DNA from 2 places in the Microbacterium pratiae genome. Region 1 is predicted to be linked to the other one. Evidence: predicted binding sites of a transcription regulator. Region 1 holds the regulator's gene; the other holds the start of a gene.
The links. Region 1 encodes HrcA, which represses chaperone genes, less so after heat shock. Its sites were predicted from a motif close to TTNGCACTCGNNNNNNNCGAGTGCNAA; they were not measured.
Positions count from the first base shown of each region.

Region 2: the regulator HrcA is predicted to act here: its motif matches at 2,113-2,139, upstream of AA0Y20_RS06425 (Hsp20/alpha crystallin family protein).

Region 1 covers NZ_CP154843.1:2,330,157-2,335,866, forward strand. Annotated here, with positions in the region: gene lepA (translation elongation factor 4) at 1-516, shown strand, start outside; gene AA0Y20_RS11075 (DUF1990 family protein) at 543-1,202, shown strand; gene hemW (radical SAM family heme chaperone HemW) at 1,202-2,419, shown strand; gene hrcA (heat-inducible transcriptional repressor HrcA) at 2,500-3,537, shown strand; gene dnaJ (molecular chaperone DnaJ) at 3,577-4,698, shown strand; gene AA0Y20_RS11095 (16S rRNA (uracil(1498)-N(3))-methyltransferase) at 4,703-5,431, shown strand; gene AA0Y20_RS11100 (HIT domain-containing protein) at 5,476-5,710, shown strand, end outside.
Region 2 covers NZ_CP154843.1:1,381,182-1,386,891, forward strand. Annotated here, with positions in the region: gene AA0Y20_RS06415 (FUSC family protein) at 1-562, opposite strand, end outside; gene AA0Y20_RS06420 (L-serine ammonia-lyase) at 652-2,061, shown strand; gene AA0Y20_RS06425 (Hsp20/alpha crystallin family protein) at 2,212-2,637, shown strand; gene AA0Y20_RS06430 (HNH endonuclease) at 2,804-4,231, opposite strand; gene AA0Y20_RS06435 (MarR family winged helix-turn-helix transcriptional regulator) at 4,371-4,802, opposite strand; gene AA0Y20_RS06440 (DUF2207 domain-containing protein) at 4,838-5,710, shown strand, end outside.

The DNA.
Region 1 (5,710 bases):
GACTACCTGAGCGAGGACCGCGTCGAGCTGCGGTACAACATGCCGCTCGGCGAGATCGTCTTCGACTTCTTCGACCACCTGAAGTCGCGGACCCAGGGCTACGCGAGCCTCGACTACGAGCCCGCGGGATCCCAGACCGCCGACCTGGTGAAGGTCGACATCCTGCTGCAGGGCGAGAAGGTCGACGCGTTCAGCTCGATCGTCCACCGCGAGAAGGCCTACGCCTACGGCACGATGATGACCGAGCGCCTGCGCAAGCTCATCCCGCGCCAGCAGTTCGAGGTGCCGATCCAGGCCGCCATCGGCGCGCGCATCATCGCCCGCGAGAACATCCGAGCCATCCGCAAGGACGTCCTCGCGAAGTGCTACGGCGGTGACATCACACGCAAGCGCAAGCTCCTCGAGAAGCAGAAAGAGGGCAAGAAGCGTATGAAGATGGTCGGCCGCGTCGAGGTGCCGCAGGAGGCGTTCATCGCCGCCCTGTCGGGCGACGTCGAAGGCAAGGACAAGAAGTAGCCCCACCGGGAGCAACGAGGAGACCCATGCATCAGCGACGCGGGACCTTCCGAGACGAGACCGTCGACTACGCGGCGGTCGGCGCCACGCGCGCGCACGACCTGATGGCGTACCCGCCCGAGCAGAGTGTCCCCGCCGAGGACGCTTGGCGCATCGGCAGCGGTCAGGCCCGCTTCGAGACCGCCGCAGACCTGCTGATGTCGTGGTCGGCACTTCGAGGCGCTGGCCTGCGCGTGAGTGATGTCCGGCCCGCATCGGGGCCGATGTACACGGGCGTCGCGTTCGATGACGAGGGCAACGCGGTGGCTCCGAGCAGCATGGAGCACGAGCAGCGCTTCGCCGCCGACGGCACGCCGTACGTGGGGGCGGGGACGACACTGCAGGTGCACGGCCGCGTGTCGGGCCAGAGCGCGGATGCCGAGCTCCGGGTGATCTTCGTCGATGAAGAGCCGCGCCGGGTCGCGTTCGCCCTCGGCACCGTGGGCGGTTCCGTCGTCAGCGGTGAGGAATCGTTCCTTCTGGAATGGCGTGACAACGACGAGGTGTGGTTCGTGGTGCGGGCGTTCGACCGTCCGACCGCGCTCGCCTACCGGATGCTGAAAGGTCTGGTGCGCCGCCGTCGTCGGCTGCTGTTCCAGGGCTACCTCCGCGCGATCTCGCCGCTGTACGCGACGCCCGGCGCCTGATGGGGGCGGCACTGCCGATCGGCGATCCGGTGCCGGTCGGCGGCACCCTGCCGGAGGACCTCGTCATCGACCCCGACGCTCCGTTCGGGGTATATCTGCACGTCCCGTTCTGTCGGGTGCGATGCGGCTACTGCGACTTCAACACCTACACGGCGACCGAGCTGCGCGGAGCGCGGCAGGATGCGTACGCCGACGAGGTGCTGCGCGAGATCGCGCTCTCGGCCGCCCTGATCGATGCCCGCGGCCCTCGCCGCGCCGCTCGCACGGTGTTCTTCGGCGGCGGCACGCCGACCCTGCTCCCGCCCGGGGATCTCGCACGCATGCTGGGCGGAGTTCGCGACACGTTCGGCATCGCTCCCGGCGCGGAGGTCACTGTCGAGGCCAACCCCGACACGATGAACCCCCGAGTCGCGGACGAGCTGGCGGCTGCCGGTGTGACGCGGCTGTCGATCGGCATGCAGTCCGCCGTGCCGCATGTCCTGGCGGCCCTCGACCGAACGCACGATCCCGCCAACGTCGCCACAGCCGTCGCCGCCGCGCGCGGGGCCGGACTCGATGTGTCCGTCGACCTGATCTACGGCGCACCGGGGGAGAGCCTCGACGATTGGCGGCGCTCCGTCGAGACCGCGGTCTCGCTCGAGCCCGATCACGTCTCGGCCTACGCGCTGATCATCGAGGAGGGAACGCGCCTCGAGCGCCAGATCCGCCGCGGTGAGGTGCCCGCTCCCGACGACGACCTCCAGGCCGACATGTACGAGCTGGCCGATGAGCGTCTCGCCGCCGCCGGCTTCTCCTGGTACGAGGTCTCGAACTGGGCGCGATCGGCAGACCAGCGCTCGCGTCACAATCTGGCCTACTGGCGGGGAACAGACTGGTGGGGATACGGGCCGGGTGCCCACAGTCACGTCGCCGGTCTCCGCTGGTGGAATGTGAAGCACCCTGCCGCGTACGCTCAGCGGCTGGCGGCAGGAGACTCGCCCGCGGCCGGCCGCGAGCGCCCGGATGCCGAGGCGCGGCGCCTGGAATCCGTCCTTCTGCGTTCGCGGATCGTCGAGGGGCTCGGGATCGACGAGCTGGATGCCGGCGGCCGGCGCGCGGTCGCCTCACTCATCGCCGACGGCCTCGTGGAGGGCGCTGCGGCCGTGCGCGGTCGTATCGTCCTCACGCGCCGCGGACGCCTCATGGCCGACGCTGTGGTGCGTGCCCTCACCGAGTGATCGGGCGGAGACGACCGGGGCCGTCCACACGATAGAATTGGCACTCGCAGACATCGAGTGCCAAACAGGAGGTGACGGACATGGTCTCAGAACGCGGACTGCAGGTGCTGCGGGCGATCGTGCAGGACTATGTCGACACCCGCGAGCCCGTGGGAAGCAAGTCGATCGTCGAACGCCATGCCTTCGGCGTCTCGGCCGCGACGATCCGCAACGATATGGCTCTTCTCGAGGACGAGGAGCTCATCGCCGCCCCCCATACGTCCTCGGGGCGCGTTCCGACCGACAAGGGTTACCGCGTCTTCGTCGATCACCTGGCGGGTCTGCGCCCCCTGAGCGCCGCCCAGCGCTCGGCTATCACGACCTTCCTCGACGGCCCCACCGATCTCGATGATCTGCTCGTTCGGACGGTGCGTGCGCTGACCCAGCTGACCGGCCAGGTCGCGATGGTGCAGTACCCGTCGTTCGCGCGGGCGCAGGTGTCCCACCTCGAGCTCGTCGACCTCGGCGGCGGACGTCTCGTCGTCATCGTCGTGACAGACACCGGCCGCGTCTCGCAGCGGGTGGGCGTGGTGCGCTCGCTCCTCGACGAAGGACAGTTCGCCGTGGCCAAGGCGACTCTCCGCGCAGCCGTCACCGGCGTCGCCGTACGAGATGCCGTCACCGCCGTGTCGGCGCTCGCGGAGAGCGAATCGACCGGCGATCCGATCGGCGACGCGGTGCACGAGATCGCGCGCATCCTGGTCGAGGAGTTGGAGACGTTCCGTCAAGACCGCCTCGTCATGGCCGGCACCGCTACGCTCGCGCGGCGAGAGGCCGACTTCCGCGGCAGCATCTACCCGCTGCTCGAGGCCATCGAAGAGCAGGTGACGCTGTTGCGGCTCATGGGCGAGATGGTCGCCGACGACCGCGGCGTCGCCGCGCGCATCGGTCGCGAGAACGAGGCGTACGGGCTCTCCGAGGCCTCGGTCGTCACGAGCGACTACGACGTCCCGGGCTCGCGTGCACGGGTCGGCCTCATGGGTCCGACCCGCATGGACTACCCGACGAACCTCGCGACGGTCCGCGCCGTCGCGCACTATCTCAGCCGACTTCTCGACGAAGACGAGAAATCCCGCTGACCCACCCCATCCACGCCCGCACGGGCGGAAAGGCGATCCGTGGCTGACCACTACGAGGTCCTGGGCGTCGCGCGCGACGCGTCGCCCGACGAGATCAAGAAGGCGTACCGACGCCTGGCACGAGAGCTGCACCCCGACGTGAACCCGGGGGAGGACGCGTCCGAGCGGTTCAAGCTCGTCACGCACGCCTACGACGTCCTCAGCGATCCCGAACAGCGTCAGCGCTACGACATGGGCGGCGACTCCGCCGGCGGTTTCGGTGGCGCTGCGGGCTTCGGAGGCTTCAGCGACATCTTCGAGACCTTCTTCGGAGGCGGAGCAGGGGGCGGAGGCCGGGCAGGGCGCCCGCGCTCGCGGCGGGAACGCGGGCAGGACGCCCTCGTACGGGTCACCCTCGAGCTCGGCGACGTGGTCTTCGGTGTGCATCGTGACATCGAGGTCGACACCGCCGTGCTCTGCGACACGTGTCAGGGTTCGTGTTGTCAGCCGGGAACGCAGCCGGTCACCTGTGACGTCTGCCACGGTGCCGGCAATGTGCAGCGCACCGTGCGGAGCCTGCTCGGCAACGTCGTCACCTCGCAGCCCTGCAACGTCTGCCAGGGCTACGGCACGACGATCCCGTACCCGTGCACGACGTGTCAGGGACAGGGACGCGTCCGGGCTCGGCGAACCGTGTCTCTCGACATCCCCGCCGGTGTCGAGACCGGCCTCCGCCTCCAGCTACCCGGATCCGGCGAGGTCGGTCCCGCGGGTGGCCCCAACGGCGACCTGTATCTGGAGGTCACGGTCAACCCTCACGACGTGTTCAGCCGCGAAGGCGACGACATCCTCGCGACGCTCGAGGTGTCGATGCCGGACGCCGTCCTCGGCACCAGCACGACGATCGAGTCGCTCGATGGACCCGTCGACCTCGAGCTGCGCCCGGGCGTGCAGTCCGGCGACGTCCTCACGATCAAGGGCCGTGGCATCACGCCGCTCCGCGGCTCGAACCGCGGTGACCTGCGCGTCGGCGTGCACGTCGTGACCCCGACACGGCTCGACGCCAAGGAACGGGCACTGATCGAAGAGCTGAAGAAGCGCACGAAGTCGCCGGCTCCGCAGCTGGCGGAGTTCCACCAGGGCCTGTTCGCCAAACTCCGCGACCGGTTCCGGAGCAGCTGACGGCGTGGCCCTGCACTTCCTCGTCGATCCGCCGGTCCTCGCGCAACCGGGAGACTCGGTCACGCTCACCGGCGCCGAAGCTCACCATGCGGCGGGGGTGCGCCGCGTGCGCGCCGGAGAAGCGGTGACCGTCGGCGACGGTGCGGGCGCGTGGCTGGAAGGCACCGTCACGGCCGTCGACCCCAAGCTGGTCAGCATCGACGTGCTCTCGCGGATCGATCATCCCGCGCCCGGGCGCCGCATCACGCTGATCCAGGCCTTGGCGAAGGGGGATCGTGACGAGCTGGCTGTGCAGGCCTGCACCGAGCTCGGCGTCGACGCCATCCTCCCCTGGCAGGCCGCTCGAAGCGTCTCGCGGTGGAGCGGGCCCAAGGTCCAGCGCGGGGTTCAGCGGTGGACGACCATCGCGCGCGAGGCGGCGAAACAGGCGCATCGCGCGTGGCTTCCCGCCGTGCACGCGCCGGTGTCCACTGCCGAGATCGCTGCGCGATGCTCCTCCGAGCGGGTGCTGGTGCTCGAGCCGACCGCGACGCGACGGCTCAGCGCCGTCGATCTCGGCGACGGTGATGTGTCGCTCGTGGTCGGCCCGGAGGGCGGGATCGCAGCCGACGAGCTCGACGCCCTCGTCGCCGCCGGTGCGATCACCGTCCGTCTCGGCGAGACGGTGCTGCGGACCTCGACGGCCGGTCCCGCCGCGCTCGGGGTCGTCAACGTCGCCCTGGGCCGCTGGTGACACCGGGCCGACCCGCCGCCGGACCCCGTCGATAGACTGGACGCATGAGCGATCCCTCTGTCTTCACGCGCATTCTCCGCGGCGAGATCCCCTCCGAGATCATCGCGGAGACCGAGAACGCGTTCGCGATCCGCGACATCGCTCCGCAGGCGCCTGTGCACCTGCTGGTGATCCCCAAGACCGAGCGCTACCGCACCGTGGTGGAGCTCGCTGCCGGTGATCCTGCTCTGCTGAGCGAGCTCATCGGGCTCGCCAACTCCGTCGCCGCCGAACACTCCG
Region 2 (5,710 bases), 950 kb from region 1:
GAGACAGGCGGGTCGAAGCGCGACGGAGGTACAGGGGCGGCGCGATCGCGAGGTTGACGGCGACGCCGATCACCACACCGAAGGCCATCGTGACGAGGTACGACACCGAGAAGCCGCCGGCGTCGTTCGCGCCGAGCAGCAGGACGAACAGTGCGGCGATCGCGATCCAGTCCCTTCCCGTGCCGAGTGCGCGGATGCCGCCGACCGCCACGCCCGCGGCGACGACGATCGCCACTCCCAGGATGCGCGGGCTCGGCCCCGAGACGATCCACAGTCCGGCGAGGCCGATCGCGATGCCGATGGCGAGGCCCCCCACGGCCTGGAGGCCTGCCTTGGCCGAATCGGCGATGGTCGGGTACATGCTCACGAGCACGCCGAGCGGTGCGTAATAGGAGTACTCGTCGTGCGCGAAGGGGACCAGGGGCGCCAGGTACCAGGCGATCGCGGCCGCGATCGCCGTCTTGCCGGCCAGCAGCAGGCGCGAGACCGCGAAGGCCTCGCCTCCGGCGGTTCGCGCGGCCGCTTTCAGCGACGCCAGACGGGGGTGGGGTGCGGTGGTCATCGGTCGCGACGATAGGCGCGCGCCGCGTCTGCAGGTACGCCCTTGACGTTGCCCGGCTCGTGCGGCAGGCACTCGCGTAGCCTGGGCGAGTGAGCGCTTACGTCTCGGCGTTCGAGCTGTTCTCCATCGGAGTAGGACCCTCGAGCTCCCACACGGTCGGGCCGTTGCGTGCCGCCCGTGCATTCGTCATCGGGCTGGAGGCCGCGGGCCGGCTTCCCGAGGTCGCACGTGTCGGCTGCGTGCTGTACGGCTCGCTCGGGGCGACCGGCATCGGGCATGGCACGCCGGATGCCGTGGTCGCGGGGCTGCAGGGCCATGCGCCCGAGACCGTGGACCCCGATGCGGTTCGCGCCGCGTGGACAGGGTGGGTCGACGGCTCACCCCTTCTGCTCGCAGGGCGGCACGCGGTGTCGTTCTCGCGGAGCGACGTGACCTTCGAACCGCGGACGCGGCTTCCGGAGCATCCCAACGCGATGACCCTGAGCGCGTGGGACGCCGCGGGCGATCTCGTCGTGTCGGAAACGTATCTCTCGGTCGGGGGCGGTTTCATCCGACGCGCAGGCGAAGCCGCCGAGGCGGGCGGGCGGCGCGGAGGTTCGGGCGCTGTCGTCTGGCCGTACCGGTTCAGCACCGCGGCGGAGCTGCTGGAGCTGTGCGAGCGCGATGGGCTGAGCATCGCGGGCCTCGCACGACGGAACGAAGAGGCGCTCCGGCCCGAGTCGGAGGTCGCCGCCGGGCTCGACGCGATCTGGGACGCGATGGCCGGGTGCGTCGACGCGGGTTTGCGTGCTGAGGGCACACTGCCGGGGATGCTGCGCGTGCGGCGTCGCGCGGGCGCCATGCGGGCTCAGCTCGAGGATGCGGAGGCTGCCGGTGGCCGCGAGCTGCCGGGGGAGTGGCTCGGCGCTTTCGCGCTCGCCGTCAACGAGGAGAACGCCTCCGGCGGGCGGGTGGTCACCGCGCCCACCAACGGTGCTGCTGGCATCCTCCCGGCGGTGGCGATGTACTGGTGGCGGTTCGCGGCCGAGTCGCGGCTCGCGTCGGAGGATCTCGACCGCAGACGCGGCATCCGGCGATTCCTGCTGACCGCGACGGCGCTCGGTTCGCTCTTCAAGGCGAATGCGTCCATCTCGGGCGCGGAGGGCGGGTGTCAGGCGGAGGTCGGATCCGCGTGCGCGATGGCGGCCGGAGGGCTGACGGCGGTCATGGGCGGCAACAGCGCGCAGATCGAGAACGCGGCGGAGATCGCGATGGAGCATCACCTCGGGCTCACGTGCGACCCGGTCGGCGGTCTCGTGCAGATCCCCTGCATCGAGCGCAACGCGATTGCGGCGTCGACGGCGGTCACCGCTGCGCGACTCGCCCTGCGGGGCGACGGGCGGCATTACGTCTCGCTCGATGCCGTGGTCGAGACGATGCGTCAGACCGGCATCGACATGTCGCACAAGTACAAGGAGACGAGCGAGGGCGGGCTCGCCGTCAACGTCGTCGAGTGCTGAGACGCGCTCGACACCCGCCCGTTCGGGGCGCTGTTCGCCGTGCGAGAACCGTTGGCACTCGTTGGGGTCGAGTGCTAATCTGGATGCAGTTGAGCCGATGGGGCTCAACTTTCAGATCTCAACACGAAGCATCAGAGAAGGGAAAGATCGATGGCTACTTACGACCCGTTCCGCGACCTCGACCGCATCGCCTCGAGCCTCTTCGACACGCGCCGCGGCCCTCGTCGCATGCCGATGGACCTCTACCGTGACGGCGACCACTACGTGATGACCGCCGACCTGCCGGGAATCGACCCGGGCTCGGTCGACATCGACGTCGACGGTCAGCTGCTGACTATCCGCGCCGAGCGCACGCTCGCCAGTGGCGACGGCGTGAAGTGGATCACGCGCGAGCGGGAGGCTGCGAGCTTCCTGCGTCAGCTGAACCTCGGCCAGGGCGTCGACACCGAGGGCATCGCCGCGACCTACAACAACGGCGTCCTGACCGTCACTATCCCGGTCAGCGAGAAGGCCAAGCCGCGCAAGGTCGAGGTCACGACGGACGCCGCTGCGCCGGTGGTCCCGATCGAGAACTGATCGCGCCGACGCACTGCCAGACGGGCGGCCGCAGCTCCTTCGGGGGCGGCGGCCGCCCTTTGCGTGCGTGTCGGTGCCGATGCGCCGCCGAGCCGCCGGTGAGCCGAAGGCGCGCGAGGTTCGGGTCTGCCCGGTCTCGGAACGTGCGCGGGCACAGGCCCGGAACTCAGAAGGGTGGCGGTTCATCCGGCGGAGGTCCGCCGGTCCCGGCATCCGGCGGCGGTTCCGCTGTGTCGCTCGTGAAGCACACTGCCGGTATCGGTACGTCTTCGCGGTAGATCCGCCCGAGGGGTGAGGTCCATTCCAGGACCCCGCCGCCGAGTTGTCTGACTTCCCATTTGGTGAATTGCTTCATCGAGTGGTGTCTTTGGCAGAGGTGCGCGAGGTTGAAGATGTGGGTGTGCCCGCCGAGGGCGTAGTCGATGGTGTGGTCGAGTTCGCAGCGGATGGCCGCTCGTCGGCATCCGGGGAACCGGCAGTGCTGGTCTCTCGCGGCAAGGAGTTTCTTCATGGCCACGGTGGGCCGGTAGGTGTCGATCTCGACCGGGGTGCGGGTGACGGGGTCGATGAAGAGCCGGTCCCACTCCGACACCTGCCCCGCGAGCTGTCGTGCTGTTCCGGCGTCGATGAGCCCGGCCCCGATGGCCTCGGCTGGGTTCTCATCCGCGCCCGTCAGAGTCTCAGCGGTCACGGCGACCTGCATCCGTGCTCGGATCGCGCCGAGCCCGCTGGCCCGGTCGGCCCCGTAGGTCGGATCGACGACGGGCGCTCCTCCGAGCACGAGGTCACCGAGGATGTCCGCGCGCAGCTGATCCATCGTCCGGATATCCGGTGCGGCATCCGCGCCCGCGGCGTCCGTTTCCGCCGCGCCGGCAACCGCGTCAGCGTGCATTCCGACAACCCCGGCGGCATCCGCACCGCCAGCATCCGCGACCCGGGCGTCCTTCACGGACTGTCCCATCTGCGTGAGCCGGTCGAGCATCCCCGCGGCGATCACGGTCGGCAGGTTCGCGACGAGGTTCGACATCCCGTCCGTCCCATGGAACACCCGCACGCACCGTTCCGCCGCCGCGGTCTTGTGCCGCTCGGTGAAGTCCTGCGGATGCACCCGTGCCGCCAACGCCTCCAAAGCAGGCCGCACCCGTGAGGGCACGTCCCGCTCGCACACCGCGATCGCCGCTTCCGCATACTCCGACCGCACCTCGGCCGGCACCCCGGTGCCGACCCGCACGACCGCATCCACGTGGCCGCGTTCGATCCGCCGTGACGCCCACGCCTCGAACACGGCGGGGTAATCATCGACGACCGTCAGCGCGTGATCGATCTCGCCCTGCAGGCGCCGATCGGTCAGCCGCGCCATCCCCGCCGCTTCGGCCGCGACGGACCGTAATTCCATGTCAGACGCCATGCCGCGCACGCCGTCACGACGGGCATCGCGCAACGCGGCGTGGCCGAGGTCGGCCAGCGCCCGTATCCGTGCGATATCGGCGGAATGGGTCAGGTCCAGGGCCTCTGCGTACCGCGAGAAAGCGAGCGCCTGCGAGGGCACGACGTCATCGCGTCCCGCCTCGCCACTCTCACCATTCGCTGCCATGTTCCCATCATGACAGTGGGGTACGACATTGAACTCGAAACTCTGTTCGATCAGCGAAAGTCGCAGCAGCAACGAGGTCGGGGAGGAAGCTCCCGCCCGCTCGACCACCCGCCCGACGCCGCAGGCCGGGCGCCGATCGTCAGGGCAGTCGGCGCAGCTTCGCTGTCAGCTGCTCGAGCTGCTCGAGCTCTTCGGTCGACAGCACCGACATCCGCTCCGCGATGGACCGCCCGTGCGCCGCAGCGAGCCGGCGGAACGCCGAGACACCCTCGGGCGTCGCGGTGAGCATCGCACCGCGGCCGTCGGTCGGGTCTCCGCACTTGGTGATGAGTCCGCGCGAGACCATCCGGTCGACCAGGCGTGACACGCTCGGCTGGCTGATGAGCATGTTCGCCGTGACGTCGCGCAGCCGCGCACGATGTCCGGCACCGCGCACGACGGTCAGGAGCACGTCGTACTCGGCTTGCGTGAGCTCGTCGCTGGCGAAGTCGTTGCTGATGTCGTCGAAGATCTCATGCTGCGCGCGGAAGAGGCTTTCCCACGCTGCCACGGCACGACGACGATCGCTCATGGCGTCAACTTTAGTGCCCGCCTAAGCTGGTCGGCATGATCCGTCGCACCCGGGCGGCGCTCGTGATCGCCGTCTTCTCGCTGGTCGGATGCCTTTTCGCGCTGTCCGCCCCGGCTGCGGCATCCGCCGATGAATCGGCCGATCTCGATGCCTTCGTCTTCGACTCGCTCTCCGTCGACTACACGCTCAGCCGCGACGAGGACGGCACCGCTCGAATGCGCGTCGTCGAGACCTTCGTCGCGGACTTTCCCGATTCGGATCAGAACCGCGGCATGCGGCGCCTCCTTCCCGAGACGTACAACGGGCAGCCGCTGCATCCCGAGCTCATCTCGGTCACCGACGAGAACGGGTCTGCCCGTCCCGTCGAGACCGACAGCGACGACGGCACCCTCGGCATCCTGACCCGCGGCGCCGCATACCTGCACGGGCAGAACACGTTCGTCTTCACCTACGACCTCGAGAACGTCGTCTGGGACTTTCCCGACACGGGGCTCGAGTTCTACTGGGACGTCAACGGCACCGACTGGAATCAGCCCTTCCGTCAGGTGACCGCGACTCTGCATCTGGATCCGTCCGTCGCGGGATCGCTCGCGGGGCGTCAGGCCTGCTACGTCGGGGTGCAGGACAGCACCACCGCGTGCCCCGAGATCGCCACATCATCTGATGGCGCCACGATCACCGCGTCGGCATCCGATCTCGCGCCGCACGAGACCCTCACCCTCGCGGTCGGATTCGCGGCGGGCGCTTTCGAGACCTATGACACCTCCTTCGTGTCGTCCCCGTTCGGGTGGCTGCAGTCCGGTTCGGTCGTGCTGCTCGCGGGCGCGACGGGCTGGTCGCTCCGGAATCGACGTCGTCACCTGCGCGATGAGCCGGGACGGCCGACGGTCATCGCCGAGTACACGCCG